2 regions of the Nocardioides ultimimeridianus genome follow, and region 1 is predicted to be linked to the other one. Evidence: predicted binding sites of a transcription regulator. Region 1 holds the regulator's gene; the other holds the start of a gene.
What was found. The regulator HrcA, encoded in region 1, represses chaperone genes, less so after heat shock. The targets are predictions, from matches to a motif close to TTGGCACTCGNNNNNNNCGAGTGCCAA.
Positions count from the first base shown of each region.

Region 1 (15,790 bases):
GATCGGCGAGCACGTCGACCAGCTCAACGCCTCGCTGAACCGCTGGGAGACCATCAAGCGCTGGGAGCTGCTCGACCACGACCTGACCATCGAGTCCGGCGAGCTGACCCCGTCGCTCAAGGTCAAGCGCGCCGTGGTCGAGGCCAACAACAAGGACCTCATCGACAGCTTCTACGGGGGCTGAGGCGCGCCGTAGGCTCCTGGCATGAGCTGGAAGTTCTGGAAGTCCGACACGGAGCAGACCGAGGCGGAGCGCAGCCTGGACCGACTCGGGTCCGGGGGCTCGGCCGCCCCGTCCTGGCGACCGGACCCCAGCGCTCCGACCGGGTCGGGCTTCACGATGGAGGTCGAGGACGTCTTCTCGATCACCGGGCGGGGCACCGTCGTCACCGGCAGCATCGCGACGGGGACGCTGACCGTCGGGCAGACGGTCTGCTTCCTCGACGCGCGGGGCAAGGAGCGCGGTGCCCGCGTCAACGGCATCGAGATGTTCCGCCGGATCGTCGACACCGCCGGTGAGGGCGACGCCGTCGGGCTGCTCCTCGACGGTGTCGCGCGTGAGGACGTCCTCCGCGGCGCGCTCCTGCGCAGCGAGCGGTGAGCCTCGGGTTCTATGTCCACGTGCCGTTCTGCTCGGTGCGCTGCGGCTACTGCGACTTCAACACCTACACCGCGACCGAGCTCGGCGGCGGCGGCTCGCAGGCCGAGTACGCCGGGCAGGCGATCGCCGAGGTCGCGCTGGCCGCCGCTCGGCTGAGCGGGCGTCAGGTGGACACGGTCTTCTTCGGCGGGGGTACGCCGACCCAGCTGCCCGCCGCCGACCTCGTGTCCATCCTCGGGGCGATCGACGAGCGGGTCGGGCTCGCGCCGGACGCCGAGGTGACCACCGAGGCCAACCCCGACTCCGTGAACCGAGAGTCGCTGGCCGCGCTGCGTGCCGGCGGCTTCAACCGGATCTCCTTCGGCATGCAGTCGGCCGTGCCGCACGTGCTGCGCGTGCTCGACCGCACCCACGACCCGGCGCGGGTGCCGCTGGTGGTCGCGTGGGCCCGCGAGGCCGGCTTCGAGCAGATCAGCCTGGACCTGATCTACGGGACGCCGGGGGAGTCCGCGGAGGACTGGCGGACCTCGCTGGAGGCCGCGCTGGCGTGCGAGCCCGACCACGTCTCGGCGTACTCGCTGATCGTGGAGGACGGCACCGCGCTCGGCCGTCGCGTCCGGCGCGGGGAGCTGCCGATGCCGGACGAGGACGACCTCGCCGACAAGTACGCGCAGGCGGACCACGCGCTGCGCGCCGCCGGGCTGGAGTGGTACGAGGTGTCCAACTGGGCGCGCGACGACGACGCCCGCTGCCGGCACAACCTCGGCTACTGGCGCAGCGGCGACTGGTGGGGGATCGGGCCGGGCGCGCACTCGCACCTGGCCGGCCGCCGCTGGTGGAACGTCAAGCACCCGCGTGCGTACGCCGAGCGGCTGGCCGCCGGCGGATCGCCCGAGGCCGACTCGGAGACCCTCGACGCCGAGACCCGCCGGGTGGAGCGGGTGCTGCTCGAGGTCCGGCTGCGCGAGGGTCTGCCCGCCGGCGTACTCGACGACGCGGGACGCGCGGCGCTGCCCGACCTCGTGGCCCGCGGCCTCATCCACGCGCCCACCGACGACGGCACCGGCCAGAGGGTCCGCCTCACCGACGCCGGCCGCCTCCTCGCCGACGGCGTCGTCCGCGACCTCCTCTGATGCCGAGTTCAGACGTGTGGTCAGCCGAAGCCAGGGTCTCGGTCGACCACAATTCTGAACTCGCGCTCAGGTGGTCACGAAGTCGATGAGCTCCTCGACCCGCCCGAGGAGGGCGGGCTCGAGGTCGTCGAAGGAGCCGACCCGGCCCAGGATGGTCTGCCAGGCGCGGGCGATGTCGGCCTGCTCGGCGTACGGCCAGCCCAGGTGGCGGCAGACGCCCTTCTTCCACTCGATGTCACGGGGGATGATCGGCCACGCCCGCAGTCCGAGACGGTCGGGCTTGACCGCCTGCCAGACGTCGACGAACGGGTGGCCGACGATGAGGACGCTGTCGCCGTAGGGGCCGCGCGCGATGGCGTCGGCGATCCGCGACTCCTTGGAGCCGGCGACGAGGTGGTCGACGAGCACGCCGACCTTGCGGTCCGGACCCGGCTGGAAGTCGCGCAGGTGGGCGTCGAGGTCGTCGACTCCGCCGAGGTACTCCACGACCACGCCCTCGATCCGCAGGTCGTCGCCCCAGACCTTCTCGACCAGCTCGGCGTCGTGCCGGCCCTCGACGAAGATCCGGCTCGCCCGGGCGACCCGGGCGCGCGCGTCGTGCACGGCGATCGAGCCGGAGGCGGTGCGGGTCGGCTTCGCGGGCGCAGCGACCCGGATCGGCGCGGTGAGGATCACGGGCTTGCCCTCGAGCAGGAAGCCCGGGCCCAGCTCGAAGGTACGGCGCTTGCCCCGGCGGTCCTCGAGGGTCACGGTGTCGATGTCACGGTCGACCGCGACGATCTCGCCGCACCAGTCGGTCATGACCTCCTCGACCACCAGCCCGAGCTCGGCCGGCGTCTCGACCGCGCGCCCGCGCTTGGGCACCTTCCAGTCCCCGCTGAGTACGTCGGTGCCATAGCGATCCACGACGGGAAACGCTAGGCCGTCCGGGGTGACGTCGGGACTCGGCGCGCCGGACGCGATGCGCGTCACTGCTCCTGGGGTGCGCTTCCGGTCTGGATCGCGCCGGGCTCGTCCGAGTCCTCCGCCTCCTGGGACTTCCGCACGGCGTCCTGGTCCGGCTCCAACAGGCCCTCGGCCGTCTCGCCGGCCGGCAGGCCCTCGGCGAGCGGGTTGTCCTCGCCGGCGACGAGATCCTCCGGCAGCGCCTCGTCCGGGATGCCCATCGGGGCCGCTTCCTGCTCCTGTGCCTCGTGTTCGCTCATGGCCGGGCGGTACCCGCTGATCGCGGGATCACACCAGGGGGAGCCGGCGCTGCCCCCGCGGGAGCTGCTCGTAGCCCCGCCGGACGGCGGTGGCCAGCAGCTCCGGGTCCCACGGCCACTCGCCGGCGGCCAGCGCCTCGTCGACCGGTACGCCGCCACCGGCCAGGCCCCGGATCGTCTCCGCGACCGCCGCCAGCTGGTCGCGCTGACGGTCCACGAACATCCGGTCGACCGGCGCGCCGTGGCCCGGCACCACGGTCGTGGCCGGGGTGGTGAGGCCGAGCACGAGCTCCATCGTCACCGGCCAGTCCAGCGGGTAGGAGTCGTCGCCCAGCGCGGGCGGGCCGGACTCCTCGACGAGGTCGCCGGCCAGCAGCACGTCGGCGTCGGGCACACGGACCACGAGGTCGCCGCCGGTGTGGCCGCGTCCGGGATGCACCAGCTCGACCGTCCGGTCGCCGAGGTCGAGGGCCAGCGCGCTGGAGAAGGTGCGGTCGGGCAGCGCGATCTCGGTCCCGTCCGCGCGCGGGACCCCGGGTCCCCACCGGCCCAGCTCCTCGGCCGCCGTCTCGTGCGCGACCACCGGAAGCGCGCCGTACGCCGTCAGGAAGGTGCTGTTGCCGAAGGTGTGGTCGAAGTGCCAGTGGGTGTTGACGATCCCGGTCACGTCGCCGGCTCCCAGGCGGCGTACGTCCTCGACCACCTCGCGTGCGGCGGTGGCGGAGCCGTGCGTGTCGACGACCAGCAGGCCTGCGCTCCCGCCGACCAGGGAGACGTTCACGTCGTGCTGCCGGTAGCGGGCGACCCAGACCCGGTCGGCCACCTCGATGAAGGGCATGCGGAAAGGCTATAGACTTGGCACTCAGTCCGGGCGAGTGCCAGGGCACGCCACGGGCGCCGGCGAGCAGGAGGTGGAGCATGCAGGAGGAACGACGACTCGCGGTGCTCCGCGCCATCGTCGAGGACTACGTGGCGACCGAGGAGCCCGTGGGGTCCAAGGCGCTGGTCGAGAGGCACGGCCTCAACGTCAGCCCGGCCACGATCCGCAACGACATGGCGGCGCTGGAGGAGGAGGGCTACCTCGCCCAGCCGCACACCAGCGCCGGGCGGGTGCCGACCGACAAGGGCTACCGGCTCTTCGTCGACCGGCTCTCGAGGGTCAAGCCGATGAGCGCCCCGGAGCGCCGGGCGATCTCGGCCTTCCTCGACGGCGCGGTCGACCTCGACGACGTGGTCAACCGCTCGGTGCGGCTGCTCGCGCAGCTCACTCACCAGGTCGCGGTCGTGCAGTACCCCACGCTCTCGCGCAGCACCGTGCGCCACATCGAGCTGGTCGCCCTCAACCCCGACCGGCTGCTGGTCGTGCTGATCCTCAGCACCGGCCGGGTCGAGCAGCGCCTGGTCGAGCTGACCAGCGAGCTGTCCGACGACGAGCTCGCCCAGCTGCGCAGCCGGGTCAACCTGGCTGCCACCGGCGAGCAGATCGCGGACGCGGTGACCGCCCTCAGCGGGCTGGTCGTCGACGCCGTACCCACCGATCAGGCGACCGCAGGCGTGGTCGCGGCGCTGGTCGAGGCGATGAGCGACCACCGCTCCGACGCCCGGGTCGCGGTGGGCGGCACCTCCAACCTGGCCCGCTTCGGCGACAGCTTCGACACCTCGGTCCGCCCGCTGCTCGAGGCGATCGAGGAGCACGTCGTGCTGCTCACCCTGCTCGGCGAGGCGACGACCGACGGCGCGGTGATGGTCCGGATCGGCGCCGAGGGCCCCTACGAGCAGCTGTCGGCGACCAGCGTCGTGGCCAGCGGCTACGGCCCGCTCACCACCCAGGGCGAGGCCCTCGCGACGCTCGGCGTCGTCGGCCCGACCCGCATGGACTACCCCGGAACGATGGCGGCGGTGCGCGCCGTGGCCAGCTACGTGTCGCGCATCCTCGACTGACTCGCGCAGAGACTGAAAGAGAACCGTGTCCCAGGACCCCTACGAGCTGCTCGGCGTCGCCCGCGACGCCGACGGCGACACCATCAAGAAGGCCTACCGCAAGCTGGCCCGCCAGCTGCACCCCGACGTCAACCCCGACCCCGAGGCGCAGGAGCGCTTCAAGCAGGTGTCGGCGGCGTACGAGGTCCTCTCCGACCCGCAGAAGCGGGCCGCGTTCGACCGCGGCGGTGACCCGTTCGGTGGCGGCTTCGGCCAGGGTGCGGGCTTCTCCTTCACCGACATCATGGACGCGTTCTTCGGCGGCTCCGCGGGTGGCGGCGGGGGCGGTGGGCGTGGCCCGCGGTCGCGCGTACGCCGCGGCCAGGACGCCCTGATCCGGCTCGAGATCGAGCTCGCGGAGGCGGCCTTCGGCGTCAACAAGGAGCTCAAGGTCGACACCGCCGTCCGGTGCTCGACGTGCAGCGGCTCGGGTGCGGCGGCCGGCTCCCAGCCGACCACCTGCGAGACGTGCCACGGACAGGGCGAGGTCGCACACGTGCAGCGCTCGTTCCTCGGCGAGATCCGCACCCTGCGCGCCTGCCCGACCTGCCGCGGCTTCGGCACGGTCATCCCCGACCCCTGCCGCGAGTGCTCCGGCGAGGGCCGCGTGCGCTCGCGCCGCACCCTGACCGTCAAGATCCCCGCCGGCGTCGACACCGGCACCCGCGTCCAGCTCGCCGAGCAGGGCGAGGTCGGGCCGGGCGGTGGCCCCGCCGGTGACCTGTACGTCGAGATCCTGGTCGCCCCGCACCGGACCTTCACCCGCCACGGCAACGACCTGCGCTGCACCGTCGCCCTGCCGATGACGGCGGCGGCGCTGGGCACGACCATCAGCCTCCCGACGCTGGAGGCCGACCTGGAGACCAGCGCCGACTCCGGCGTGGAGACCGCCTTCGACCTGGCCGTGCCGGCCGGCACCCAGTCCGGCCACGAGGTGACGATGCGCGGGCGCGGTGTGCCCGGGCTGCGCGGCGGCCGCGGCGACCTGATCGTCACCGTCGCCGTCGAGACCCCGACCCGCCTCGACCCGCGCCAGGAGGAGCTGCTGCGCGAGCTGGCGGCGGTCCGTGGCGAGGAGCAGCCCGCCGGCGACGTACGCCCCGCGCACAAGACGGTGTTCGGCCGGCTGCGGGACGCGTTCGGCACCCACTGACATCAGCACTGAGACAGCACCGATGACCCTGCCGCAGCACCTCGTCCCGTCGCTGGACGGTGTCACGCCCGGGTCCACGGTGGTCGTCGAGGGCGACGAGGCCCACCACGCCGTCGTCGTACGACGCCTGCGGGTGGGCGAGGAGCTGCAGCTGTGCGACGGCCTCGGCCGGGTGGCGCTGGGCACCGTCGCGGCCACCACGAAGCGGAGCTTCGACGTGGCGGTCACGGCGGTCGAGGACCATCCCGAGCCGACCCCGCGGATCACCGTCGTCCAGGCGCTGCCCAAGGGCGAGCGCGGCGAGCTGGCCGTCGAGGTCCTCACCGAGATCGGCGTGTCCCGGATCGTGCCCTGGGCGGCCGCGCGCAGCGTCGCGGTCTGGAAGGGCGAGCGGGCGGTGAAGTCGCAGGCCAAGTGGGCCGCCACCGCCCGGGAGGCCGCCAAGCAGTCACGCCGGGCCTGGCACCCCGAGGTGGCCGGCCTCGCGACCCTGCGTGACGTCGTCGAGCTGGTCGCCGCCGCCGACCTCGCCGTGGTGCTCCACGAGGACGCGAGCGAGCCGCTCGCGGCCCTCGCCGTACCGGATCGTGGGGAGATCGTCGTGGTGGTCGGGCCCGAGGGCGGGCTCACCGACGAGGAGGTGGCGCAGCTCGTGGGCGCCGGGGGAGTGTCGACCCGGTTGGGTGCCGAGGTGCTGCGCACCTCGACGGCCGGGCTGGCCGCGGTCGCCGCGCTCCTCGCGCAGACTCCCCGCTGGTCCTGATTTCGATACGGCGGTGTGGCGCCGATCCGCGGCGACACGCTCGCCCGATAAATGCAGAACGGGCCGCGTCCCGGAGGACGCGACCCGCTCGAAGCTGAGTGGAACTCAGATGGCGTGGACCTTCTCCGCCTGCGGGCCCTTCGGGCCCTGGGTGATGTCGAACTCGACACGCTGGTTCTCGTCGAGGCTCTTGTAGCCCGAGCCCTCGATCGCGGAGAAGTGGACGAACACGTCAGCGCCGCCACCATCCTGCTGGATGAAGCCGAAGCCCTTCTCGGAGTTGAACCACTTCACGGTGCCCTGGGTCATTTGGTATTTCCTTCGTTTCGATTCTTCACGATCGGATCGTTCCGATCGTGGGGGAGCTGATACATCCATTCGTGCGCCTGATGTCCAGCAAGAACCGAAAACCAAGACCAACGCGATGCATCCCCTCTCGGGGACCGGATGCCGCGTCACCACGACGCTGCACCTTTCAACAGGACCAACGCTATCAGCGCCTGCCCACCGAGCGCATTCCTCTGCATGCAACAAATGGGTGAACTTTGTCCGCGACGGCTCACGCCGAGGCACACTTCTGCCCGTGGGAGCTCGGGAGGAACGTCGTGCGCGACGCGAGTTGGAGCGTCGGATGCGCGAGCTGGACCGGCTCGACGCCCAGTTCGGACTGGGCGCCGACCCCCGTCAGCACCGGGTCCGCCGGCAGGCACGCGGCCCCTTCCGGTTCCGGTACTGGCGCGAGCTGGTCGCGGGGCTGATCTGTGCGGTCGTGCTCGGTGTGATGGCGGTGCAGCTGTACAACCTGTGGACCCCGGCCGGCGACGGCAGCTACGCCTTCGAGGCGGTGCAGCCCACCACACACAGCCCGATCGGCTACGACCCCTGCGACACGATCCACTACGTGATCAACCCCGACAACGGGCCCGCGGACTACCTCGACTTCATCCAGCGGGCAGTGGCCGATGCGTCGCGGATCTCCGGCATCTCCTTCCAGTACGACGGCACGACCACCGACCGCGACTTCGACCGCGACCGCGGGCCGGTGCTGATCGGCTTCGCCGACCCGACGGAGGTCTCCGACCTGGGCGGCGACGACGTGGTCGGCGTCGGCGGCTCGGTGTCGTACGTCGCTCCCGGCGACCGTCGTCGCTACTTCCACTCCGGCATGGTCGCGCTCAAGCCGAGCTGGTTCGCCGACCAGGACCGTCGCCACCTCCAGCGCGACGAGCAGGCCGTGGTGATGCACGAGCTCGGCCACGTCCTCGGGCTCGCCCACGTCCAGGACAAGCACGAGCTGATGTACCCCTCGCTCACCCGCACGACGTACGGCCCGGGAGACATCCGCGGTCTGCAGGCGCTCGGCGACATCCCCTGCTGAGATGCCCGCCACCGGATCGCTCTCGACGGAGTCCGCGGACCGAATCGCGGAACGGCGATGCCGGATAGCCCGAACGGGTGATTGATCGACGCAACCATCGGTGCTGCAATCGGGTGTCCATGACTCCGGGTTGCTCTCGAGGAGGCGCGGCATGCGCGGGATGCTCCGATCGGCGCTCGCGACGGCGGTCGCCGGTGCCGCCGTTCCCCTGGTCCTCGCGCTCCCGGCTCGGGCGGGCACGGTCACGCTGACCGTCACGTCCACGGCCGACAGCGCCGACACCCATCCCGGCGACGGCACCTGCGCCTCGTCGTCCGGCTGCACGCTGCGTGCCGCGATCCAGGAGGCGAACGCGCTGTACGCCGACGATGACTCGACCGTGGTGGACGTGGACTTCGCCATCCCGGGCGGCGGGCCACACGTCATCAGGCCGGTCGCCCACCTGCCGGCCGTCGACGCCCGTGTCGACCTGCTCGCCACCACCCAGCCCGGCTACTCCGCCGGCCATCCGCAGGTGGTCCTCGACGGCATCACCTGCGGCTGCACGGGCCTGGTCCTGCTGCCGCACGGCTCGGTCGTCAGCGGCTTCGACGTCCAGCGCTTCTACACAGGCATCGAGCTCGCGCCGACCAAGGACGTCTTCGCCCCGGACTCGATCACCGCGAGCTTCATCGGCACCGATGCGACCGGCGCCGCGTCCGCCGGCAACGTCATCGGCGTCGACGACTTCCAGCAGAGCGGGGCGATCATCGGGGGCACGACGGCCGCTGAGCGCAACGTGATCTCCGGCAACACCACCGACGTCTACGTCGAGGGCCGGTCGAACATCGCCTGGATCGAGGGCAACTACATCGGCACCAACGCCGCGGGGACAGCGGCGCTGCCGATCCGCGCCCCGGGCGCGCTGATCCCCGGCGAGTGCTCCGGGGTGTTCGTCGACGGGGCGACCAACATCCACGTCGGCGCGAGCGGCGGCGGGGGCAACGTCATCTCCCTGGGCACCACGAAGCCGACCGGCGGCTGCAAGGCGACGTACAACAACGGTGCGGTCGGCGACATCGGCATCGACGGCGTCCGGGTGGCTCTCGACCACAACCTGCCGTCGGCCTTCGTGGCGATCCAGGGCGATCGGATCGGCACGACCGCCGACGGGACCGCCGCGATCGGCAACGACGTCGGGATCGACCTGGGGACCGCCTACCAGACCTCGATCGGCGGGCCGCTCGCCTCGAGCCGCAACGTGATCTCGGGGAACACCGATGCGGGCGTCGCCTCGTTCACCGGGGCCGTCCAGACCTTCGCCCTGCTCAACTACATCGGAACGGACGCGACGGGAAGCACCGCGGTGCCCAACGGCACCGGGCTGCGCCTCGCCGGGCCCTCGGACATCTCCGCCGGCAACGTCATCAGCGGCAACACCCACGACGGGCTGGTGCTCACCGGCGACGGCACCTCGGCCAGCGACAGGGTCGGCCTCGACGCGTCGGGCAACGCGCTCGGCAACGGCGGGGTCGGCGTGCACGTCGGCGCCGGTGCCAAGGGGGCCGTCTACGGCTCGACCGTCGCCGACAACGGCGGTGCGGGCGTCGCCACCGACACCGGAGGTCGCGTCGACGTGTCCGCCGCGACGACGCTCCACGACAACGGCGGCCTGGGGATCGACCTGGGGGACGATGGCGTGACGGCGAACGCGGCCGGCTCGGCGACCAACGCCCCCGTCATCACGGGCCGGATCACCAACGACGTGAACGGCCACGACGAGGTCGACGGAACCCTCGACGCGAAGCCGTCGTCGGCGTACGTGGTCAACCTCTACGACGACCCGGTGTGCGACCCCTCCGGCAACGGCGAGGCGACGAACCGGATCGGCTTCACCACGGTCCACACCGATGCCGCCGGTCACGCCAGCTTCGGCATCCTCGACGCCGCCGTCGAGGCCGGTCACGGCGTGAGCGCCACGGCCACCGGCCCCGCGGGCACCTCCGAGCTCAGCGCCTGCTTCCAGCCGGTGGTCCTCATGGACCAGAGCATCACCGGCGGCTCCGGCGTGAGCGGGACCCCGACGACGGTAGGCGGCACCGGGACGACGTACCGCTGGATCGGCGGGTCCCTGAGCTCGAACGGCGACAACCACTCGTGGGGCGACTCGCGCAACTGGCTGCCGCACGGCGTGCCGGGCGACGGCGACTCGGCGTACATCTCGCAGCCGGGGGGTGGCTACTGCTCGGCGTACGTCGACGGCGTGCCGACCGTGAGTCTCGTGGACTTCTCGCTGGCCGGAACCGCGAACACCTGCGGGAGCTCGGTCACCGGCGGCGCCATCACGGTGACCGGCCAGATGGCCTGGAACGGGGGCCGCATCGCCACGCCGATCACCGTCGCCGCAGGCGCCCACGCGACCGTCACCGGAGGCGGGCAGAACGAGCTCGACGCCGACCTGGACATCAAGGGTGACCTCACCCTCAGCGGGGTGATCGGTGCCAGCGGCCGGTTGGCGTTCAGCGTCTACCAGGCACAGGCCGCGACGGTCCACGTCGAGCAGGGTGCGACGCTGTACGCCGAGGGCGACAACGACCTGACGGGCAACACCGGCACCCTGGTGAACGACGGCACGGTGTCGGTCAGCGGCGGCACCCTCGGGCTGCGCAACGGCGCCAAGCTGGTCCAGGACGCGTCGGTGGTGACGAGCGGCCACGGCGCGCTGGTGGACGAGGGCGCGGCGACGCTCGGAGCCGGAGCGACCTACGCAGGGGACGGGAAGGTCGAGCTCGTCGACGGGCCGACGTCTCTTCAGGGCGATCAGTCGGTGGGCGAGGGCATGACCCTGCAGCTGGCCGCGCTGGACGCCGACCTCGGCGACACCGTCAGCGGCACGGGCACCTTCACCGGCGCGGGCCGGCTGGCCTGGGACGGTGGCACGATCGAGGCGAACCTGACGATCGGCCCGGGCTTCCACCTCGACGTGCTCGGCGATCACATCCCCAATGGCGACCGGGTGCTGGCGGGCAAGGACCAGAGCAACGGCGCGGTGACGGCAACGTTGGTCAACCACGGCACGATCACCGTCGGCGACGGCGCGAACATCCATGCCTCGGTCTACGACGCCCCGCACCTCACCAACGCGTCGGACGGAACGATCGCCCTGGCACCCGGATCGACCATCGGCGGCGGCAACGTCACGACCCTGGTCGACACCGGCCACGTGGCAGTGCCGGCCGGTAGCCGGGCGGGCGCCGTGTTGGACCGCGTAGCGCTGGCCGACACCGGCGGCACGATCGCGATCGCCCCGGCGCAACGGCTGGAGCTCGGCAGCGGCGCGAGCAGCACCCTGGCGGGCACGACGATCTCGGGCGGGGGCACGTTCGCCGACGACCAGAGCACGACGATCACCGGCTCGCCGACGGTGGCCGCGACGACCACGTTCGAGCTGGACGGCGGCGGCGTCGACGGCGCCACGACGCTCGGCGGAGCGGGCCGCTTCGCCTGGCTCGGCGGCACGCTCTCCGGAGCCTCCCTGCGCCTCGCCACGACGGGGGGCATCTCGGTGAGCGGCGCGACGACCAAGCACCTCGGGCGTACGACGGGCAACGCGCCCAGCACGGTGGTGCTGGCCGGCCCGACGACGATCGGCTCCGGAGTCGTCGACGACCTGTACGGGCCGGACACGCTCCGCCTCGCGGCGGCCACCACCGCGAGCGGACCCGCGACGCTCGCGGTGGGCTCGCTCGTCAACGCGGGCGCACTCACGGTCCGCTCGGGAACGCTCACCGTCCCCGGGCTGAGCCAGGCCACGGGGTCCACCGACGTCGTCGCGGGGGCGCGCCTGGCGGGCTCGTCCCCGGCTGCCGCGCTGACGTTCGCCGGCGGGCTGCTCGAGGGGTCCGGAACCGTGAGCGGCGCGGTCACGACCGGTCGTGCGACGGTGGCCCCGGGGGCTGCGGCGTACGGACGGCTCACGGTCTCCGGCAGCCTCACCGGCACCTCATCGACCGTGCTCAGCGTGGGGATGTCGGCGACGGCCAAGGATCGGCTCGCGGTGTCCGGGACGGTGGTCCTCGGACACCGCGTAGCCGCCCGCAACGTGGGCTACGTGCCGCGGTTCGGTGCCGGCGTCCCCGTGGCCTCGGGATCTTCGCTGACGGGCGGAGCCTGTGTCGTGACCTCGGGTGCGGGCTCCTCGACCGGACACTGGCGGATCGCCCGCACCGCACGCGTGCTCACGCTCGTGTGGGCCAAGGGGCACCGGAGCGGGTGCGTCTGACGCGGGAGCTCAGGCCAGCGTCGCGACGTCGATGACGAAGCGGTAGCGCACGTCGGAGGCGAGCACCCGCTCGTAGGCCTCGTTGATGGCGTCCGCGGAGACCACCTCGATGTCGGCACCGAGGCCGTGCTCGGCGCAGAAGTCGAGCATCTCCTGGGTCTCCGCGATGCCGCCGATGGCCGACCCGGCGAACGAGCGCCGCCCGCCGATCAGCGAGAACACGTTGACGGCCAGTGGCTCCGGCGGGGCGCCGACGTTGACCATGGTGCCGTCGACGCCGAGCAGGCCGAGGTAGGCGTTGAGGTCGAGCGGAGCGCTGACGGTGTTGACGATCAGGTCGAACCGGCCGCGCAGCGTGCGGAAGGTGTCCGGGTCGGAGGTCGCGAAGTAGTCGGTGGCGCCGAGCCGGAGCCCGTCCTCCTGCTTCTTCAGCGACTGGGACAGCACGGTCACCTCCGCGCCCATCGCGGCCGCGATCTTGACCGCCATGTGGCCGAGGCCGCCGAGGCCGACGACGGCCACCTTGCGGCCCGGGCCGGCGTTCCAGTGCCGCAGCGGGGAGTAGGTGGTGATGCCGGCGCAGAGCAGTGGAGCGGCCGCGGCGGGGTCGAGCCCGTCCGGCACCCTCACCACGAAGTCGGCGTCGACGACCACGTGGGTGGAGTAGCCGCCCTGGGTGGTGGTGCCGTCGCGGTCGGTGGCGGCGTACGTGCCGATCATGCCCTTGCTGCAGTACTGCTCGTTGCCGTTGCGGCAGTTGTCGCACTCGCGGCAGGAGCCGACCATGCAGCCGACACCGACCCGGTCGCCGACCCGGTGGCGGGTGACCGACGAGCCGACCTCGGTGACGACGCCGACGATCTCGTGGCCGGGCACGACCGGGAACGGCTGTGGGCCCCAGTCGCCGCGGACGGTGTGGATGTCGGAGTGGCAGATGCCGGCGTACTCGATCGCGATCAGGACGTCGTCGGCGCCGACCTCGCGGCGCTCGATGGTGGTGGGGGCCAGCGGTGCGCCGGCGGAGGGGGCTGCGTAGGCGTTGACGCGCATCAGATTGCTCCAGTCTGGTGGGGGAACTCGTCGGGAAGGGTGTACTCGTCGTCGGTGACGGGCTCGAGCCAGTGCACGACCGCGTGGTCGTGGTCGGCCTCGTTGATGGCCAGGTGGACCATCAGGCGGTTCGGTGCGGCGCCGTGCCAGTGCTCCTCGTCGGCCTCGAAGAGGACGCGGTCGCCGGGCCGGATGACCTCCACCGGGCCGCCGCGGCGCTGGCACAGCCCGACCCCCTCGGTCACGAAGACCGTCTGGCTCAGAGGGTGGCGGTGCCAGTGGGTGCGGGCGCCGGGCATGAAGTGCACGAGCGCGGCGCTGAGCCGGGACGGCTCGGGCGACGCGGCGACCGGGTCGATGTAGACATCGCCGGTGAACCAGTCGGCCGGGCCCTTGATGGTGTCGATCGAGCTGCGGGTGATCTGCACGGGTCTCCTATCGGGGGGTCTGCTTGAGGGCATCGGCGAGCGTGGCGGCCTCGGCGGCGATCCGCTCGGCGCCCTGCGGGTCGCCGTCGCGTACGGCGCCCCAGTAGTCGATCTTGAGCGCGACGTAGCGCTGGCGGAGCACGATCTGCTCCGCCTCGTGGCGCAGACGCTTCTGCTGGGTGGCGAGCAGCGCGATCTGGCCCTCGGCCGCTGCCTCGCCGAGGTCGCGGTTGGCGACGTACTTCTTCATGTCGGCGACCGACATGCCGGTCGCCGAGAGGCAGGCGACCGACATCAGCTGGTCGAGGTCGGCATCGTCGTACACGCGATGACCGCTGCTCGCGCCGCGCGAGACGGGCGCGATCACGCCGATCGACTCGTAGTAGCGCAGCGTGCTCGCCGGGAGCCCGGTGAGCGCCGCTGCCTCCTTGATCGTGTAGCTGCGCTGCTGGGTGGTGGTCACGGCATCGACGCTAGGAACTTCAAGTACTTGAAGTCAAAGGTGATGCCGCGCACGTCACGCGCAGGGGTCTCCGGCGTACGGCGCCCCGGGGACGTACTGGTTCCACTCCGCCTCGGTGAGCGGGGTGCCGCGGTGGGCGCAGATCCGGGCGCGCGCCCCGTCGGCCGAGGTGCTCCACGAGCCCACCCGACCGGACAGACCGGCCGCGTACACGGTGGCCCCGTCCGCGGCGAAGACGGCCTGGGTCGGCGGGGCGCCCAGGTTGTCGAGGGCGGCGTACGGCGCGCCGCCGTCGTCGGTCATGCGCCACAGCCACAGCTGTCCGTCGGTGCTCGGCGTGGCGAGCAGCGAGCCGTCCGCGCTCCAGACGGTCGCGAACAGGGTGTCGGTGGGACCCCGCAGCGGCTCGCCGACCTGGGTGGGGTGGGCCGGGTCGGAGACGTCCCACAGCCGCACGGTGCGATCGGCGCCACCGGTCGCGAGCCGCGTGCCGTCCGGGCTGAATCCGACGGCGAACACGGTGTTGTCGAAGCCGCTGATGACGGCGACCGTCTTGTCGGTCTGCAGCGAGTAGAGGTGCACCAGGTTGTCGCCGCCACCGACGGCCAGCAGCGTGTCGTCGGGGCTGAACGAGGCCCCGATCGCGAGGCCCTTGATGGTGAACCGGTGCTGGAGGCGCGGCTGGTCGCCGGTCAGGTCGTAGACCGCGGCGCTGCCGTCGTCGGAGGTGATCGCGACGTGCTTGCCGTCACCGCTGAACATCACGTTCTCCACCAACGCGGTCGTGGCCTTCAGGAACCTCGGGTGAGTCGGGTCGGTCGTGCCGATCTGCCAGACAGCGACCTTGCCCGTCGCCGTCCCGTCGACCAGCCACCGGCCGTCGGGGGAGACGCCGCCGGCGCCGTCCAGCACTCCGGGTCCGGCCGGGGCGGTGTAGCGCGGCCCGACGCTCCGTGGCACCGCCGGGTCGCTGACGTCCAGGACGCGCATGGCCGGCGCGGCGGCCCCGACGCCGGCGTACAGACGGTGCCCGGCGAGGGTCAGGCCCCAGATGCCGTCGTCGTACGGCGCCGGCTGCGGGCCGTTCGTCGGCCAGATCCGGGTGACCCCGTCGACGCCGGCGGCCACCAGCTCGCCGTCGTCGCTGGTGTAGCCGACCCGGGTCACGTTCGAGGGGGTGTCGTACGACGCCGCGAGCGACCAGTCCGCGGTGTTCCAGGTCTGGATCAGCGCGCCGGACGCCCCGGCCGCCAGGTGCCGGCCGTCGTGGCTGAACGCGACCGCGTTGACCCAGGAGCTGAACCCGTCGGTCAGCGTGGCGACCGGGCGCGGGTGCGTCGCGGTCGTCCAGACGCGGACCGTCTTGTCCTTCGAC
Region 1 is NZ_BAAHAB010000007.1:286,798-302,587, forward strand. Features, by position in the region: gene ACYU8V_RS08080 (AMP-dependent synthetase/ligase) at 1-184, shown strand, start outside; gene ACYU8V_RS08085 (EF-Tu/IF-2/RF-3 family GTPase) at 206-601, shown strand; gene hemW (radical SAM family heme chaperone HemW) at 598-1,734, shown strand; gene ACYU8V_RS08095 (DUF3097 domain-containing protein) at 1,801-2,640, opposite strand; gene ACYU8V_RS08100 (hypothetical protein) at 2,703-2,939, opposite strand; gene ACYU8V_RS08105 (MBL fold metallo-hydrolase) at 2,968-3,777, opposite strand; gene hrcA (heat-inducible transcriptional repressor HrcA) at 3,858-4,880, shown strand; gene dnaJ (molecular chaperone DnaJ) at 4,906-6,072, shown strand; gene ACYU8V_RS08120 (16S rRNA (uracil(1498)-N(3))-methyltransferase) at 6,095-6,835, shown strand; gene ACYU8V_RS08125 (cold-shock protein) at 6,941-7,144, opposite strand; gene ACYU8V_RS08130 (matrixin family metalloprotease) at 7,467-8,213, shown strand; gene ACYU8V_RS08135 (beta strand repeat-containing protein) at 8,365-12,474, shown strand; gene ACYU8V_RS08140 (NAD(P)-dependent alcohol dehydrogenase) at 12,484-13,524, opposite strand; gene ACYU8V_RS08145 ((R)-mandelonitrile lyase) at 13,524-13,952, opposite strand; gene ACYU8V_RS08150 (MerR family transcriptional regulator) at 13,960-14,415, opposite strand; gene ACYU8V_RS08155 (nSTAND1 domain-containing NTPase) at 14,470-15,790, opposite strand, start outside.

Region 2 (15,790 bases), on a different contig from region 1:
CGCGCCTCGGCGCGGAGGGACTCCGCGCGCTGCCGGTCGCGGTCGTGCTTCTTCCTCCGCCCGGCCGTCAGCAGCGCACCGAGGACCAGCAGCGCCACGATCACGTAGACCGCGATCCAGCCGGGGTCGTTCCACTCTCCGAACCACTCGTTGAGACTCATCGTCGGCTCCTCTCGCCGACGGGGCGGTACCCGACCCGCCACCGGCCATGCGACCGGAGCAGGAGGGGCCGCGGTCAGCGACCGGAGTAGTTCAGCGACCGGAGTAGTTCGGGGCCTCCACGGTCATCTCGACGCCGTGCGGGTGGCTCTCCTTGAGCGAGGCGGAGGTGATCCGGACGAACCGGCCCTTCTCCTTCAGCTCGGGGATGTTGCGCGCACCGATGTAGAACATCGACTGGTTGAGGCCGCCGAGGAGCTGGTGGGCGACGGTGGCCAGCGGGCCCTTGTAGGCCACGCGGCCCTCGATGCCCTCCGGCACGATCTTGTCGTCGCTGGTGACCTCGGCCTGGAAGTAGCGGTCCTTGGAGTAGGACTTCTTCCCGCGGCTCGACATGGCGCCCAGCGAGCCCATGCCGCGGTAGGCCTTGTACTGCTTGCCGTTGTGGAACACGATCTCGCCCGGCGACTCCTCGGTGCCGGCGAGCATCGAGCCGACCATGACCGCGTCGGCGCCCGCGACGAGGGCCTTCGCGATCTCACCGGAGTGCTTCATGCCACCGTCGGCGATGACGGGTACGCCGGCGGGGCCGGCGGCGAGGGAGGCCTCGTAGACAGCGGTGATCTGCGGGACGCCGACGCCGGTGACGACGCGGGTCGTGCAGATGGAGCCGGGGCCCACGCCGACCTTGATCGCGTCGGATCCTGCGTCGATGAAGGCCTGCGCGCCCTCGCGGGTGGCGACGTTGCCGCCGATCACCTGGACGTGCTTGGTCGCGGGGTCGCTCTTGAGCTTCGCCACCATGTCGAGCAGCATCCGGACGTTGCCGTGCGCGGTGTCCGCGACGAGCACGTCGACACCGGCCTCGATGAGCATCGTGGCGCGGTCCCAGGCGTCGCCGAAGTAGCCGATCGCGGCGCCCACCATGAGCCGGCCGTCAGCGTCCTGGGACGCGTTGGGGAACTGCTCGCCCTTGACGAAGTCCTTGACCGTGATGAGACCGGCGAGCCGGCCGGCGTCGTCGACCAGCGGCAGGCGCTCGCGCTTGTGCTGACGCAGCAGCAGCGTGGCGTCCTCGCGGGAGATCCCGGCGTGGCCGGTGATCAGCGGCATCGGCGTCATCACCTCGTCGACCTTGGTGGTGCTCCACTCCGCGACGGGGGTGAACCGCAGGTCGCGGTTGGTGATGATGCCGATCAGCCGGTTGTCGGTGTCGACGACGGGCAGGCCGGACACCCGGTACTCACCGCAGATGCGGTCCAGATCCTCCAGCGTCGCATCGGGCCCGATGGTGACCGGGTTGGAGATGATGCCGGTCTGGGTGCGCTTGACGAGGTCGACCTGATAGGCCTGCTCGTCGGCGGAGAGGTTGCGGTGCAGGATGCCGATGCCGCCCTGGCGGGCCATCGCGATGGCCATCCGCGACTCGGTCACGGTGTCCATCGCGGCACTGATGAGCGGCGCCTTGATCGAGATCTCGCGGGTCAGCCGCGCGGTGGTGTCGATCTCGTCCGGCGCGAAGTCGGAATGACCCGGCAGCAGCAGCACATCGTCGTAGGTGAGACCGAGCGGGGCGAACTTCGCGGGAACCTCATCCATGCAGAGATCCTACGGCGCGCACACCCGGCTGAACGAACCGACCGGGGTGTGATCTAGGCGGGGAAACGCCCCCTGACCGCGACCCGGGCAGCCCGCCTGCCGTTTCGGCCACCGGCCACCCGGGCAGCACGACGGGTGACGATCCCTTCAACCCGCGGAGCGCCCTCATGAAGCTCAGGAACTCGATCGCAGGCGTCGTCGTGGCAGCAGCCGCCCTGGCCCCCACGGTCACTGCGGCGCCCGCCATGGCGCAGACCCGCACCTTCATCGACACCGTCGACCAGCCCGGCGGCCACGACCAGATCGGCAGGGTCAAGGTCACCTACGGTCCACGCGCCCTGACGATCCGGATCGTCTCCGGCTCCGAGGGCTACTTCAGCGACCACTTCCACGTCTACCTCGACACCGCCGGTCACGGCTACCCGGACTGGTTCGTCGGGATCTACGGCGAGGTCGAGCAGTGGGGGATGGCGCACGCGAACAAGTGGGCCAGCGACGAGTCGGGCGGTCCGCTCGGCCGCCCCGGGTGCAGCGGCGCCGCCCACTACGGGTCCTCGATGCCGGCGACCGTCTGGATCTCGATCCCGAACCGTTGCATCGCCCGGCCGCCGCGGGTCCGGGTCAACGTGGAGTCGGTGTTCGAGACCGGCACCGTCTTCGACCGGCTGCCGACCCGCTACCACTGGACGCCCTGGGTGCGGCGCGGCTGATCAGCCCGCCGGCGCGGACGCTCGCAGCTCGGCCAGCGAGATCCGCACGGTGAGGGTGCCCTCGGCGACCCGGATCCGGCCGCGCAGGCCGGCGGCCAGCACCATCGGCAGGACCGCGCGGGAGTCGCCCGGCGCGAGCAGCACGATCTCGGCCGCGTCGCGGGACCTGGCCGCGCGGGCGATCTCGGTGAGCAGGCGGGTGCCGATGCCGCGCCGCTGCCACGCCGGGTCCACCCAGATGTCGACCGGCCAGGGCCCGGCATCGGGCACCTCGTACGTCGCCCGACCGGCGACCAGCCCGCCGGCCAGCGCCGAGATCGTTGCGCCGTCGGCGACGTACTCGAGCGCGGAGCCGAAGGTGCGCGAGGGGACGGGGACCCGTGCCTCCAGCGCCCGGCCCACCAGGTCGGCGAGCGCCGCCGCGCGCTCGCGCTCGACCGCCGTGAAGGGGACCGCACGCCGGATCTGCAGGGTGGCGCTGTCGCCGACCACCATCTCCAGGACGTCCGCGGCCGGGTCGTCCACCGCGACCCGGGCGTCGAAGAGCTCCGCCGCGATCTCGGGGAACGCGGTGGGCTGGCTGAGGATCTGCTCGGCCGCCCGCACGTAGCGGGTCGGCTGGTCGTCGGCCGCCGCAGCCGAGCAGGGCGCGGCCGAGACCAGCTCGCCACCGGCCTCGGCGACCATCGCCGTGATCGCGGGCAGGCCCGCCTCGTCGCGCAGGTCGATCACCAGCTCGTCGGTCACCGATCCGCGGTCCCGGAAGACGTGCAGCGCCACGATGTTGCCCTCCGCCCGTCCGCAGGCGGACGCCAGCAGGGCGAGGACGCCCGGGCGGTCGGGCAGCTTGGCACGGACTCTCCACAACATGCACCGATGGTGCGCCGGGCACATGTCGCGGAGGTTGCGTCGCCGTCGCTCCCGTGTTGCGGCCGACCTTGACGGGACGGGCAGGCTGGAGACATGGCCGCAGACCTCCCTCCCCACGTCCTCGTCCTGTTCGGCGCGACCGGCGACCTCGCCGCCCGCAAGCTGTTCCCCGGGCTGTACCGCCTCGCGCTGGCCAAGCGGCTGCCCGAGCACGTCGCCGTCATCGGCAGCGGGCGCCGGTCCCCCGGCTCCGACGACGACTTCCGCGCGCACGTCCGCGAGTCGCTCGAGGAGTTCGTCGGCGACCTCGACGACGTCGTCGCCGACCGCCTGCTCGAGCGGATCTCGTTCGTCGCCTCCTCCGACGACGACGGCTCCGCGCTCGCCGACGCCGTGCACCGGGCCGAGGACCGGCTCGCCATCGACGCGGGGCTGACGCTGGGCGACGTACGCCGCCTGCTGTACCTGTCCGTGCCCCCGTCGGCCGTGCCCGCGATGGTCGGCATGCTGGCCCAGGAGGGGCTGGCGGAGCGGGCGCGCCTGGTCTGCGAGAAGCCGTTCGGCACCGACCTGGCGACGGCGCGCGAGCTGGACGCCACGCTCGGCGCGGTGTTCGAGGAGGAGCAGGTCTTCCGGATCGACCACTTCATCGGCAAGGAGGCCGTGCAGAACCTGCTCGCGCTGCGCTTCGCCAACGGCCTGTTCGAGCCCGCGTGGAACCGGCACAGCATCGAGTCGGTGCAGATCGACGTGCCGGAGAAGCTGACCATCGAGGGGCGCGGCGCGTTCTACGAGGGCACCGGCTGCCTGCGCGACATGGTCACCACGCACCTGTGCCAGCTGCTGGGCTTCGTCGCGATCGAGGACCCGCACGCGTTCCGGGAGGGCGCGATCCGCGCGGCGAAGGCGGCGGCCTTCGCCGCCGTACGGCCGCTGGACCCGCAGCGCGTCGTCTTCGGCCAGTACGACGGCTACCGCGACGAGCCCGACGTCGCGCCGGACTCCGAGGTCGAGACCTTCGTCGCGATCGAGGCGTGGATCGACAACGACCGGTGGCGCGGCGTGCCGTTCTACCTGCGCACCGGCAAGGCGCTCGCCGCCGGCCAGCGGACCATCACCATCCGGTTCAGCGACCCGCGGCACCAATGGCTCAAGCCGGCGCACGCGACCCGCTCGGAGCCCAACGAGCTGGTCATCGAGCTCAGCGACGAGCCGCGGATCGCGATCGACGTACGGGCGAAGCGGCCGGGGCCGGACATGGCCCTGGTCGAGGCGGTGTTCCGGCTGGACCTGCTGTGCGACGCACCCGACGCGGGCCCGTTGGAGGCCTACGAGCGGCTGCTGCTCGACGTGATGCGCGGCGACCGGACGCTGTTCATCGGCGCGCGCGAGGTCGAGCGGCTCTGGGAGATCTGCCAGCCGGTGCTCGACCACCGGCCGCGGGTGCAGCCCTACGCCAAGGGCTCCTGGGGGCCGGAGGACGCACTCGCGCTGCCCACCGGCGGATGGCGGCTCGGCCGGAGCTGAGCGAGCGGGCCGTCGTTTCGGCGTCGGGGGCCTCTACCCGATCATCGTCGCGAACATCCCGCGCTGGTGCATCGATCGCCCGCCCCGCGTTCGCGTGAACGTCAAGGGCGACACCTACCACGAGATCACGGACACGGTGACGACCGACGACTACCTCCCGTCGCCGTACCACTGGACCCCGTGGGTCCACTACAACTGAGCCACTGACCGGACCGCGAGAAACGCAGAGCGCCCCGCCTGCCGGGGCAGACGGGGCGCTCGGAGCGATCGGTCAGTGACCGTGCCCGTGGCCGTGACCGGCGGCCGCGGCCTCGGTCTCCTCCTCGGGCTTCTCCACGATCAGGGTCTCGGTCGTGAGCAGCATCGCGGCGATGGAGGTCGCGTTGACGAGCGCCGAGCGGGTGACCTTGACCGGGTCGAGGACGCCCTGGGCGACCAGGTCGCCGTACTCGCCCGTCGCGGCGTTGTAGCCGACGCCCGGGCCGGCCTCGCGCACCTTGGAGGTGATGACGTAGCCGTTCTCGCCACCGTTCTCGGCGATCCAGCGCAGCGGCTCGTCGGCGGCCTTGCGCACGATGCGTACGCCGGCGGCCTCGTCGCCCTCGAGCCCGAGGTCACCCTCGAGCACCGAGACGGCGTGGATGAGCGCGGAGCCACCGCCGGGGACGATGCCCTCCTCGATCGCGGCACGCGTCGCGGAGACGGCGTCCTCGATGCGGTGCTTCTTCTCCTTGAGCTCGACCTCGGTGGCGGCGCCGACCTTGATCACGCAGACGCCGCCGGCCAGCTTGGCCAGGCGCTCCTGCAGCTTCTCGGTGTCCCAGTCGGAGTCGGAGGCCTCGATCTCCTTCTTGATCTGGTTGACCCGGCCCTCGACCTGCGCGCTGTCGCCCGCTCCGTCGACGATCGTGGTGCTGTCCTTGGTGACCACCACGCGGCGGGCGCGGCCCAGGGACTCCAGCTCGACCTGGTCCAGCTTGAGGCCGACCTCGGGGCTGATGACCTGGCCACCGGTCAGGATCGCGATGTCCTGCAGGATCGCCTTGCGGCGGTCGCCGAACGCGGGCTGCTTGGCGGCGACCGCGTTGAAGGTGCCGCGGATCTTGTTCACGACCAGGGTCGAGAGCGCCTCGCCCTCGACGTCCTCGGCCAGGATGAACAGGGGCTTGCCGGTCGCCATGACCTTCTCCAGCACCGGGAGCAGGTCCTGGATCGAGGAGATCTTGCCCTGGTTGAGCAGGATGTAGGGGTCGTCGAGGACGGCCTCCATGCGCTCCGGGTCGGTCACGAAGTACGCCGAGATGTAGCCCTTGTCGAACTGCATGCCCTCGGTGAACTCCAGCTCGGTGCCCATGGTGTTGGACTCCTCGACGGTGATGACACCGTCCTTGCCGACCTTGTCGAAGGCGTCGGCCAGCAGCGCGCCGATGTGGGCGTCGCGGCTGGAGATCGTGGCGACGGAGGCCATGTCCTCCTTGGAGTCGACCTCGCGAGCCGACTTCAGCAGCGCCTCGGAGACGGCCTGGGCGGCCTTGTCCATGCCGCGCTTGATGCCCATCGGGTTCGAGCCGGCCGCGACGGCGCGCAGGCCCTCGTGGACCATCGCCTGGGCCAGGACCGTCGCGGTCGTCGTACCGTCACCGGCGACGTCGTTGGTCTTGGTCGCGACCTCCTTGGTGAGCTGCGCCCCGAGGTTCTCGAACGGGTCGTCCAGCTCGATGTCACGCGCGACGGTCACGCCGTCGTTGGTGATCGTGGGGGCGCCCCACTTCTTGTCGAGGACGACGTAGCGGCCCTTGGGGCCGAGCGTCACCTTGACGGCGTTCGCGAGCGCGTCGACACCGCGCTCGAGCGAGCGACGAGCCTTCTCGTCGAACTCGAGGATCTTAGCCATGCTTTCTCCTTAACGAGAACGAGTCGTGAGTGTCAGCGTGACCCGGGGGTCACGCTGACACTCACGACTCGATGGAAATCAGGAAACGACCGCGAGGATGTCGCGCGCGCTCAGGATCAGGAACTCCTCGCCCGAGTACTTGACCTCGGTGCCGCCGTACTTGCTGTAGATGACCTTGTCACCCACCGCGACGTCGAGCGGGACCCGGTTGCCGTTGTCGTCGATGCGGCCCGGGCCGACGGCCAGGACCTCGCCCTCCTGGGGCTTCTCCTTGGCGGTGTCCGGGATGACGAGGCCGGAAGCGGTGGTCTGCTCGGCCTCGACCTGCTTGACGACGATGCGGTCCTCGAGAGGCTTGATGTTGATCGACACGGTGTCGACCTCCCCTTCACATGGTTGATGTGGCAATTCACGTCTTCGCCTGCGCACGCAGAGGGCGTCGTCGCGGGTGCCGCACTCCGGCCGCAGGCATTGGCAGACTCCGGTGGAGAGTGCCAACTCAGACGTTAGCACTCACCTGGGACGAGTGCCAGAGCGGGCCGACTCCGGTCCGGGCTCCGATCCTGAGAGGATCGGGCCGTGGACCTCACTACCTTCGCCTGGCTGCTGACCGACGACGGCCAGGCCGCGCTCGCGTCCGCCACGGACGCGGTGGGCGAGGGTGGGTCCGAGCTGCAGGTCCAGTCCCTGCTGCGGCGTACGACGACGGCGGAGCAGGCCGCCACGGTGCTCACCCAGGTGGAGCTGCGCGCCCACGCCGCCGCGAAGCTGGGCGACCTCGCGGGACGGATGTACTTCACCCGCGACGCGCTCGAGCAGGCGACGCGGCTCCGCGTCTCGGAGCACCGGGCGGCCCGGATGCGCGCCTTCGGCGCCGAGACCCTGATCGACCTGGGCTGCGGCATCGGCGGCGACCTGGTCGCGGCGGCCCGCGCCGGCATCGTCTGCGCGGGCGTGGACCTGGACCCGCTGCGGGTGGCGATGGCCGAGGCCAACCTGGCCGCGCTCGGGCTGCCCGGCGCGGTGGCGGTCGCCGACGCCACGACCGTCGACCACACGCCCTTCGGCCTCGCGTTCGCCGACCCCGCGCGGCGTACCGGCGCGGGCCGCAGCTTCCACGTCGACGACTGGACGCCGCCGTGGGCCTGGGTCCAGCAGCTCCTTGCGCGCGACGCCTGCGTCAAGGTCGCGCCCGGCATCCCGCACGACCTGATCCCCGACGGCGTCGAGGCGGAGTGGGTCAGCGACGGCGGCGAGGTCAAGGAGGCGGCCCTGTGGTCGGGGCGTACGGCGACGGCCGCCCGCCGCGCCACCGTCATCCTCGACGGCGGCCTTGCCACGCTGGACGACGAGGACGACCCCGGCCCCGACGCGGTCGGGGTGCGGGCGATCGGCGGCTTCCTCTACGAGCCCGACGGCGCCGTCATCCGGGCCGGCCTGGTCACCGCGGTCGCCGCCGGCGTGGGCGGGGCCCTGGTCGACCCGAAGATCGCCTACGTGACCTCGGACCAGCCCTTCACGACGCCGTTCGCCCGCGGCTACCGGGTCATCACCGAGCTGCCCTACCGCGAGAAGCCGCTGCGGGCGGCCCTGCGCGAGCGCGGCATCGGCCGGATCACGATCAAGAAGCGCGGCGTCGACGTCTCCCCCGAGCAGCTGCGCAAGCGGCTCGCGCTGGCCGGCGACGACGAGGCGACGATCGTGCTGACGCGGGTGGCCGGCGAGGGCACCTGCCTTCTGGTCGAGCCGATCCGCCCGGCGTGACGGCGGCGTACCCGCCCTCCGCCCGTCCCGCTCCGCTCGTGGCCCAGGTCACCGCGGGCCCATGACGAAAAGCATGCGACTGACAAGCATCGAGGTCGTAGATTCCGCTGCATGTTCGCTGCCCTAGGACGCTTCGTCTCCCGTCGCCCCTGGTACGTCGTCGGTGCCTGGATCCTGTTGGCCGGTCTGGTGATCGCCTTCGCTCCCGGCCTGAAGTCAACGACCGACCAGTCCTCGTTCCTGCCCGCCAAGTACGAGTCGATCAAGGCCGCGAACACCATGGCGGCCGAGTTCCCGCAGTTCAGCACCCAGACCGGAGCGACGCTCGCGTTCTCGCGCAGCGACGGCGCCGCGCTGACGCCGCAGGACCTGACCAAGGCCAGCTCGATCGTGCGCGACCTCAACGCCGAGCTGCCGGGCACCTTCCAGAAGCTGGCCCCGGCCGCCGCGGTCGCGCAGCCGTCCCCGGACAAGGTCGCCGCCAAGGCGGCGTTCGGCATCACCAAGGACCGGACGGCGTACGACAAGACGGCGATGGACGACGCCCAGACCCTGCGCGACGACGCCGCGAAGCTCACCCAGGGCACCGATCTCACCCTGTACGTCGGCGGCCCGGCCGCCCAGCAGCTCGACTCGCAGAACTCCAGCGCCAAGACGCTGGCCATCGTCGGCATCGCGACCGTGGTCCTCATCGTGCTGCTGCTCGCGATCATCTTCCGCAGCGTGATCATCTGCCTGCTGCCGATCCTCGTCGTCGGCCTGGTGTCCCAGGTCGCGACCGGCCTCATCGGCTGGGCCAACGAGGCGTTCAACCTGCAGGCGGACTCCTCGCTGGAGGTCATCCTGATCGTGGTCCTCTACGGGATCGGGACCGACTACATCCTGTTCCTGATCTTCCGGCACCGTGAGCGGCTCCGGCTCGGCGAGGACGTCAAGACCTCGATCGTGACGGCCATGGAGCGCGCCGGCGAGGCCATCGCCTCGGCCGGCGGCGCGGTGATCGTGGCGTTCAGTGCGCTGATCCTGTCCTCGCTCGGGATCTTCAAGGCCATCGGCCCGGCGCTCGCGATCGCCGTCGCGGTGACCCTGGTCGCCGCGCTCACGCTGGTCCCGGCGATCGTCACCCTGCTCGGCCGGGCGCTGTTCTGGCCCTCGAAGAAGTGGCGCGTCGAGTCCGAGGGCGCGCGGTTCGCGAAGGTGGGCGACGCCCTGGGCCGGCGCCCCGCGCTGTTCGCTGCCGGCTCCGGCCTGATCCTGGTCGTTCTCGCGGTGTTCTCGCTCGGCTTCCACCCCTCCTTCGACTTCACCTCCAGCCAGCCCAAGGACCTCGAGTCGTCCAAGGCCGACGCGGTGATCCAGTCCCACTTCTCGGCGGGTGCGACCGACCCGGCGCTGGTGGTGCTGAAGTCGTCGGGCAACAAGCTCACCGACGCCCAGGTCGGAGCGTTCGCGGGCGACCTCGGCCGGACCGAGGGCGTCAGCGCCGCCGCCCCGATCGGCCCGATCTCCTCCGACGGCACGACCGTCGTGATCGCCACCGTGCTCAAGGACGCCCCCGGCTCGGACGCGGCAGCCGCCGCGGTCAAGGGACCCATCCGCTCCGAGGCGCACGCGGCCGCGCAGCAGATCGGTGCGACGGCGTACGTCGGCGGGACGACCTCGGTCTTCGTGGACATCGACGCGGCGATGGTGCGCGACTACAAGGTCGTGTTCCCGGTCGCCGCGGCGATCATCCTGCTGATCCTGGCGCTGCTGCTGCGCTCGCTGGTCGCGCCGTGGTACCTCATGGTCTCGGTCGGCCTGGGCTTCCTCGCCTCGCTCGGCGCGACGGTCCTGGTGATCCAGCACATCAAGGGCGACGACGGCCTGATCTTCATGCTGCCGATCTACATCTACCTGTTCGTGGTCGCCCTCGGCACCGACTACAACATCTTGATGATCGCCCGGTTGCGCGAGGAGGCGCAGGAGGGGCGCGAGCCCCGCGAGGCGGCCGCCGAGGCGGTCAAGCACGCCGGCCCGACGATCGCGGCCGCCGGCGTCATCCTGGCCGGCACCTTCGCCTCGCTGATGCTCGGCGGCAACTCGCTGATCGTGTCGATGGGCTTCGCGCTCTCGTTCGGCATCTTCACCGCGGCGTTCATCATGGCGATGTTCTTCACCCCCGCCCTCACCGCGCTCGTCGGGCACGCCGCCTGGTGGCCCGGGCACGGGGACGAGAAGAAGGCCTGACCCGCCCGGCTCCGTCGTACCTGATCGTCAGGTACGACGGAGCCTGCGGTAGAGGCCGTCGTCGCGGAGGGCCACGTCGAGCAGCTCGTCGTGGCGGCCGTAGACCGGCGTCGGCCCGATCGCGGAGACCGACGGGAAGCCGGTCCGCACCGGCTCGAAGCCGGCCGCGACCGAGCAGTCGGTGAACCGGAAGTTGGCGTGCCGGATCGCGAGGATCCCACCCGGCCGGACCGCCCGGCACAGACCCTCGACGGTCCGCTCGAAGTCGTCGAAGCGCAGCATCGGCGCGCAGGTCGGCGGGGCGTCGTTGAGCCCGCCGTGGCGCAGCACCGCGAAGGCCAGGACGGCGTCGTACGCCGCCGGCTCCTCCCCCAGCGCGTCACCCGCCCGGACCAGCCGGATCCACGCGCCCGCAGCCGCCTCGTCGATGCGCCGGCGGGCCGTGCGCAGCGCCAACGGGTTCACGTCGATCCCGGTGATCCGGGCCTGCGGGAACTGCTCGTGCAGCGTCAGCAGCTCCTCGCCGGACGCGCAGCCGAAGGACAGCAGCCGCAGCCGGTCCGGGGGTACGTCGGCGAGGGCGTCGCGCATGCACGCCAGCTCCTCCGGGTACCGATCCCTCGCTGTGGTGGTGAACGGCTGGAACAGGTTGCGGGGGCGCAGGGCGAGCGCCACCGCGGCCTCCCGTTGCTCGCCGCCGTCGACCCACATCCTCAGCAGCATCCAGACCCGGTGGCCCGGCAGCCGCCTCAGGAGTGCCCTCATCCGTCCGAGTCTGGCAGCGGACTTCTACAACGACGCAGAAGTCCGGGAAATCGCGTGATGTTCGCGGGTTCCGCTGCGTCTGGACTGGTGACCGTCTCGGACAAGGAGCACTCGATGAGCACCACGACCTCGAAGCATCGCGCCACGGAGCCGCTGCGCGATGAGCGACCCTCGGTGTCCGCACACCACCGCGCGGGCCGCAGCAGCGATCTCCCCATCGCCGCCGCCCTCGGCATCATCCTGTTGATCGTGGCCGCCTACCTGGCGGTGCGGCGATGAGCCTGTGGCTGTCCTCGATCGGCGCCGTGGTCTCCAGCCTGGTGCTGCAGCCGCTGCGGCGGAGGCGGCGCCCCGCGGAGCAGGGCTAGCGGGGATCAGCCGGCCAGCACGTCGGTGACCGGCAGGCTGGAGTCGGCCGGGAGGTCCAGCGGGCTCGGCGTACGCCCGCGGGCCACCATCGCGGACCCCAGCGCGGCCACCATGGCGCCGTTGTCGGTGCACAGCCCGGGCCGCGGCACCCGGATGCGTACGCCGACTTTCGCGGCCCGCTCCTCGGCCAGCGCTCGCAGCCGCGAGTTGGCCGCCACGCCGCCGCCGATCATCAGGTCCTCGATGCCCTCGCTCGCGGCGGCGTCGAGGGCCTTGCGCACCAGTACGTCGCACACGGCCTCCTGGAAGGACGCCGCGACGTCGGCCACCGGGACCGGCTCGCCGGAGCGCTCGCGGGCCTCGACCCAGCGCGCGACCGCGGTCTTGAGCCCGGAGAACGAGAAGTCGAAGCGGTGCCGCTCCAGGTCCTTGCGCGTCGACAGCCCGCGGGGGAAGTCGATGGTGATCCGGCCCTCGCGCGCCGCGCGGTCGATGTGCGGCCCGCCGGGGAACGGCAGCCCGAGCAGTCGCGCCACCTTGTCGAAGGCCTCCCCCGCCGCGTCGTCGATGGTCGCGCCGAGCGGGTCGACACCGCTGCCGCCCGGGCCGCCTCCGGTGATGTCGGTGACCCGCAGCAGGCTGGAGTGACCGCCGGAGACCAGCAGCGCGAGGCTGGGCTCGGGCAGCGCCCCGTGCTCGAGCTGGTCGACCGCGACGTGGGCGGCGAGGTGGTTGACGCCGTACAGCGGCTTGCCGAGGCCCAGCGCGAGCGCCTTGGCGCTCGCGACGCCGACCAGCAGGGCACCGGCGAGGCCGGGGCCGTGGGTGACCGCGATCGCATCGACGTCGCCCAGCGCGATGCCGGCAGTCGCGCAGGCCCGCTGGATGGTCGGGACCATCGCCTCCAGGTGCGCCCGGCTGGCGACCTCGGGCACCACGCCGCCGAAGCGGGCGTGCTCCTCGACGCTGCTCGCGACGGCGTCGGCCAGCAGGGTGTGACCGCGGACGATGCCGACGCCGGTCTCGTCGCAGGAGGTCTCGATGCCGAGGACCAGGGGCTCGTCGGTCATGGGGTGACCTCCAGGGATCGGGAGAGTACGACGGCGGTCGACCCGTCACGGTAGTAGCGCTCGCGCCGACCCAGCTCGGTGAAGCCGGCGGCGGCGTACAGGGCCAGCGCGGGGGCGTTGGTCTCGCGCACCTCGAGGATCAGCCGCTCCGCGCCGCGCCGGGCGGCGTCGGCCAGGCAGCCGTCGAGCAGCCGCCGGCCCAGCCCGCGGCCGCGGTGCGCGGTGTCGACGGCGATGCGCTGCAGCTCGGCGTCCTCGGCCGCGACGCTGACCACGGCGTGGCCGACCACCTCACCGTCCTGCTCCAGCACCAGGTAGGCGATCGTCGGCAGCAGCCCGGCCACGCCCTCGCCGACCAGGCCCTCGCCCCAGGGGTCCTCGGGGAAGCCGGCAGCCTCGGAGGCGACGATCGCGGCGAGGTCGTCGGGAACGGCCGTGCGGACGGTGGCGGTCATGCAGGCTTCGGCGCGCGCGGGATCTCGGCGTCCGGTCGGCGCAGGTAGAGCGGATCGGGGGGCAGCACCTCGGCGAGCCCGTCGGCGACGGCACGCGCGACCCAGGCGCCCGACGGCCGGGCCGGGCCGACCGGGTGCGGGAAGGCCTCGGGGTAGAGCAGCGCGCCCTCCCCCACGACCGGGCCGTGGGTGGCGACGGCGGCCGGGCGCTCCACCGCGGGTCCGGAGGTACGCCGGCCCGCCGCGTCGTACGCCGCCAGGTAGACCTCCTTGCGGCGCGCGTCGGTGGCGACCGTGAACGGGCCGGTGACCGCGCCCGTCGCCACGGCCTCGGCGGCGAGGACGTCCAGCGAGCAGACGCCGTGCACCTCCAGGCCGAGGACCAGGCCGAGCGTGCGGGCGGTGACCAGCCCGACGCGCAGGCCGGTGAACGGGCCGGGGCCGACACCGACGGCGATGCCGGTCAGGTCGGCGGGGGTGATCCCGCCCGCCGCGAGCGCGGCCTCGATCAGCGGGGCGAGGGCCTCGCCGTGGCGCATGGCCTGCTCGGAGACGAGGTCGGCGAGCACGGAGGTGCCGTCGTACAGGCCCACGGCGACCGTCGGAGAGGCGGTGTCGAGGGCGAGGAGCACGTGGCGAAGGTTAGGCCAGGAGCCGCGGGCGGCCCAACCAGGACGGGCCGATCGGCTCGAGGGTGACGACCCGGGGGTCGTCCTCCGGGTCGAGGTCGGGTGCGGCGACGGCCCGCTCGATGCGGATCTCCAGCGGGGAGTCGCTCAGCGCCTCGGCGAGTCCGCTCCCCCACTCCACGACGGTGACGGCCTGGTCGAGGTCGGCGTCCAGGTCGAGGTCGTCGAGCTCGGGGGCACCGCCCAGCCGGTAGGCGTCGACGTGCACCAGGGCGGGACCCGCGGCGAGGCTCGGGTGCACGCGGGCGATCACGAAGGTGGGCGAGGTGACGCCGCCGCGCACGCCCAGGCCGGCGCCCAGGCCCTGGGTGAACGTCGTCTTGCCGGCCCCCAGCTCACCGCTGAGCACCAGCACGTCGCCGGCCCGCAGCTGCGCGGCGAGGCGGATGCCGAGGTCGCGCATCGCGTCCGCGGTCGGCACCTCGACCCGCTGCGGCGTACGACGCGCGAAGTGGACGTAGGGCGAGCTCCGGTGGGTCTCGGTGAACCCCGCGTCGCGCCAGAAGGCGATCGTGGCGGGCAGCTCCTCGCGGGCGAGCAGCGACACGCGCTCGACACCCCGGGCCTCGGCCTCGCGCAGGGCGGCCGCGACCATCGCGTGCGCGACGCCGTGGCCCTGCGCGCCCGGGACGACGCCGACCCGCCGCAGGTACAGGGCGTCCTCGCCGGGCACCCGGTCGAAGACCAGGGCGCCGACCGGCCGGCCGTCGACGCTGGCGAGCAGGCCGCCGTCGGAGGTGAGGTGCCCGGCCATGGTCACCTCGGTCTCCGCCAGCGCGTCGGCGGGCGGATCGAGGGGCGGGCGCGCGGCGAAGGCGGCCTGGACGACGGCGAGGACGTCGACGGCCGATGCGGGTCCGACCACCTCGACGACGACCCCGGGGACGGTCTGGGTCACCGGCGCGCGGCCCCCTCGGTCGCGGCCGTGATCAGCTGGTCGAGCTCGGCGTTGACCAGCTCGTGCCGCTCGAGGATCACCATGTGGCCCGCGCCGTCGCACTCGAGCAGGTTGGAGCCGGGGATCCGCGAGTGCAGCTTGCGGGAGTGGCCGATCGAGGTCAGCCGATCCTTGGTGCCGCAGATGATGGAGGTCGGGATCACGCCGAGGTGCTCGACGAAGTCGAACTTGTCGAGCGAGGCGAAGTTCGGGAAGAACTCCGCGACCGTCTCGAACGGGGTCGCGGCGAGCATGGAGTCGACGAACTCGACGTACCCGTAGGGCACCTCGTCGCCGAACGCGAAGGTGTCGGTCACCACCGTCGCGACGTTGCTGCCCAGGCGGCGGAGCACGTCGACGGCACGGTGGCCCAGGTGGAGGGTGCGGATCGCGCCGCTGGCGAACGGCATCCCGAGCCGGGCCGGGACCATCGGCAGCAGGATCCGGCCGACGTCGAGACCGCCGGCGGTGGTCGAGATCAGGCCGGCGCCGATCACCTTCGTGCCGATCATCTCCGGGAACTGCTCGGCGAGCGCCACGATCGACATGCCGCCCATGGAGTGACCCACGAGTACCACCGGGCCGTCGGGGGCGGCCGTCTCGATCACGGCCTTGAGGTCGCGGCCGAGCTGGTCGATGGTGCAGTTCTCGCGGCTGCTGTCGCCGGAGCGGCCGTGCGAGCGCTGGTCGTAGTAGACCGCGCGCACCAGATTGCGGTACGCCGCCCGCTGGAAGTGCCAGCAGTCGAGGTTG
Region 2 is NZ_BAAHAB010000022.1:39,423-55,212, reverse strand. Features, by position in the region: gene ACYU8V_RS20085 (hypothetical protein) at 1-161, opposite strand, end outside; gene guaB (IMP dehydrogenase) at 253-1,758, opposite strand; gene ACYU8V_RS20075 (hypothetical protein) at 1,926-2,468, shown strand; gene ACYU8V_RS20070 (GNAT family N-acetyltransferase) at 2,469-3,338, opposite strand; gene zwf (glucose-6-phosphate dehydrogenase) at 3,432-4,865, shown strand; gene groL (chaperonin GroEL) at 5,137-6,759, opposite strand; gene groES (co-chaperone GroES) at 6,838-7,131, opposite strand; gene ACYU8V_RS20050 (THUMP-like domain-containing protein) at 7,339-8,523, shown strand; gene ACYU8V_RS20045 (MMPL family transporter) at 8,635-10,752, shown strand; gene ACYU8V_RS20040 (class I SAM-dependent methyltransferase) at 10,780-11,517, opposite strand; gene ACYU8V_RS20035 (hypothetical protein) at 11,632-11,796, shown strand; gene tsaD (tRNA (adenosine(37)-N6)-threonylcarbamoyltransferase complex transferase subunit TsaD) at 11,892-12,956, opposite strand; gene rimI (ribosomal protein S18-alanine N-acetyltransferase) at 12,953-13,411, opposite strand; gene tsaB (tRNA (adenosine(37)-N6)-threonylcarbamoyltransferase complex dimerization subunit type 1 TsaB) at 13,408-14,043, opposite strand; gene tsaE (tRNA (adenosine(37)-N6)-threonylcarbamoyltransferase complex ATPase subunit type 1 TsaE) at 14,054-14,998, opposite strand; gene ACYU8V_RS20010 (alpha/beta fold hydrolase) at 14,995-15,790, opposite strand, start outside.
Region 2: groES (co-chaperone GroES) is a predicted target of HrcA. The motif match lies at 7,266-7,292, and genes of this name have one in related genera.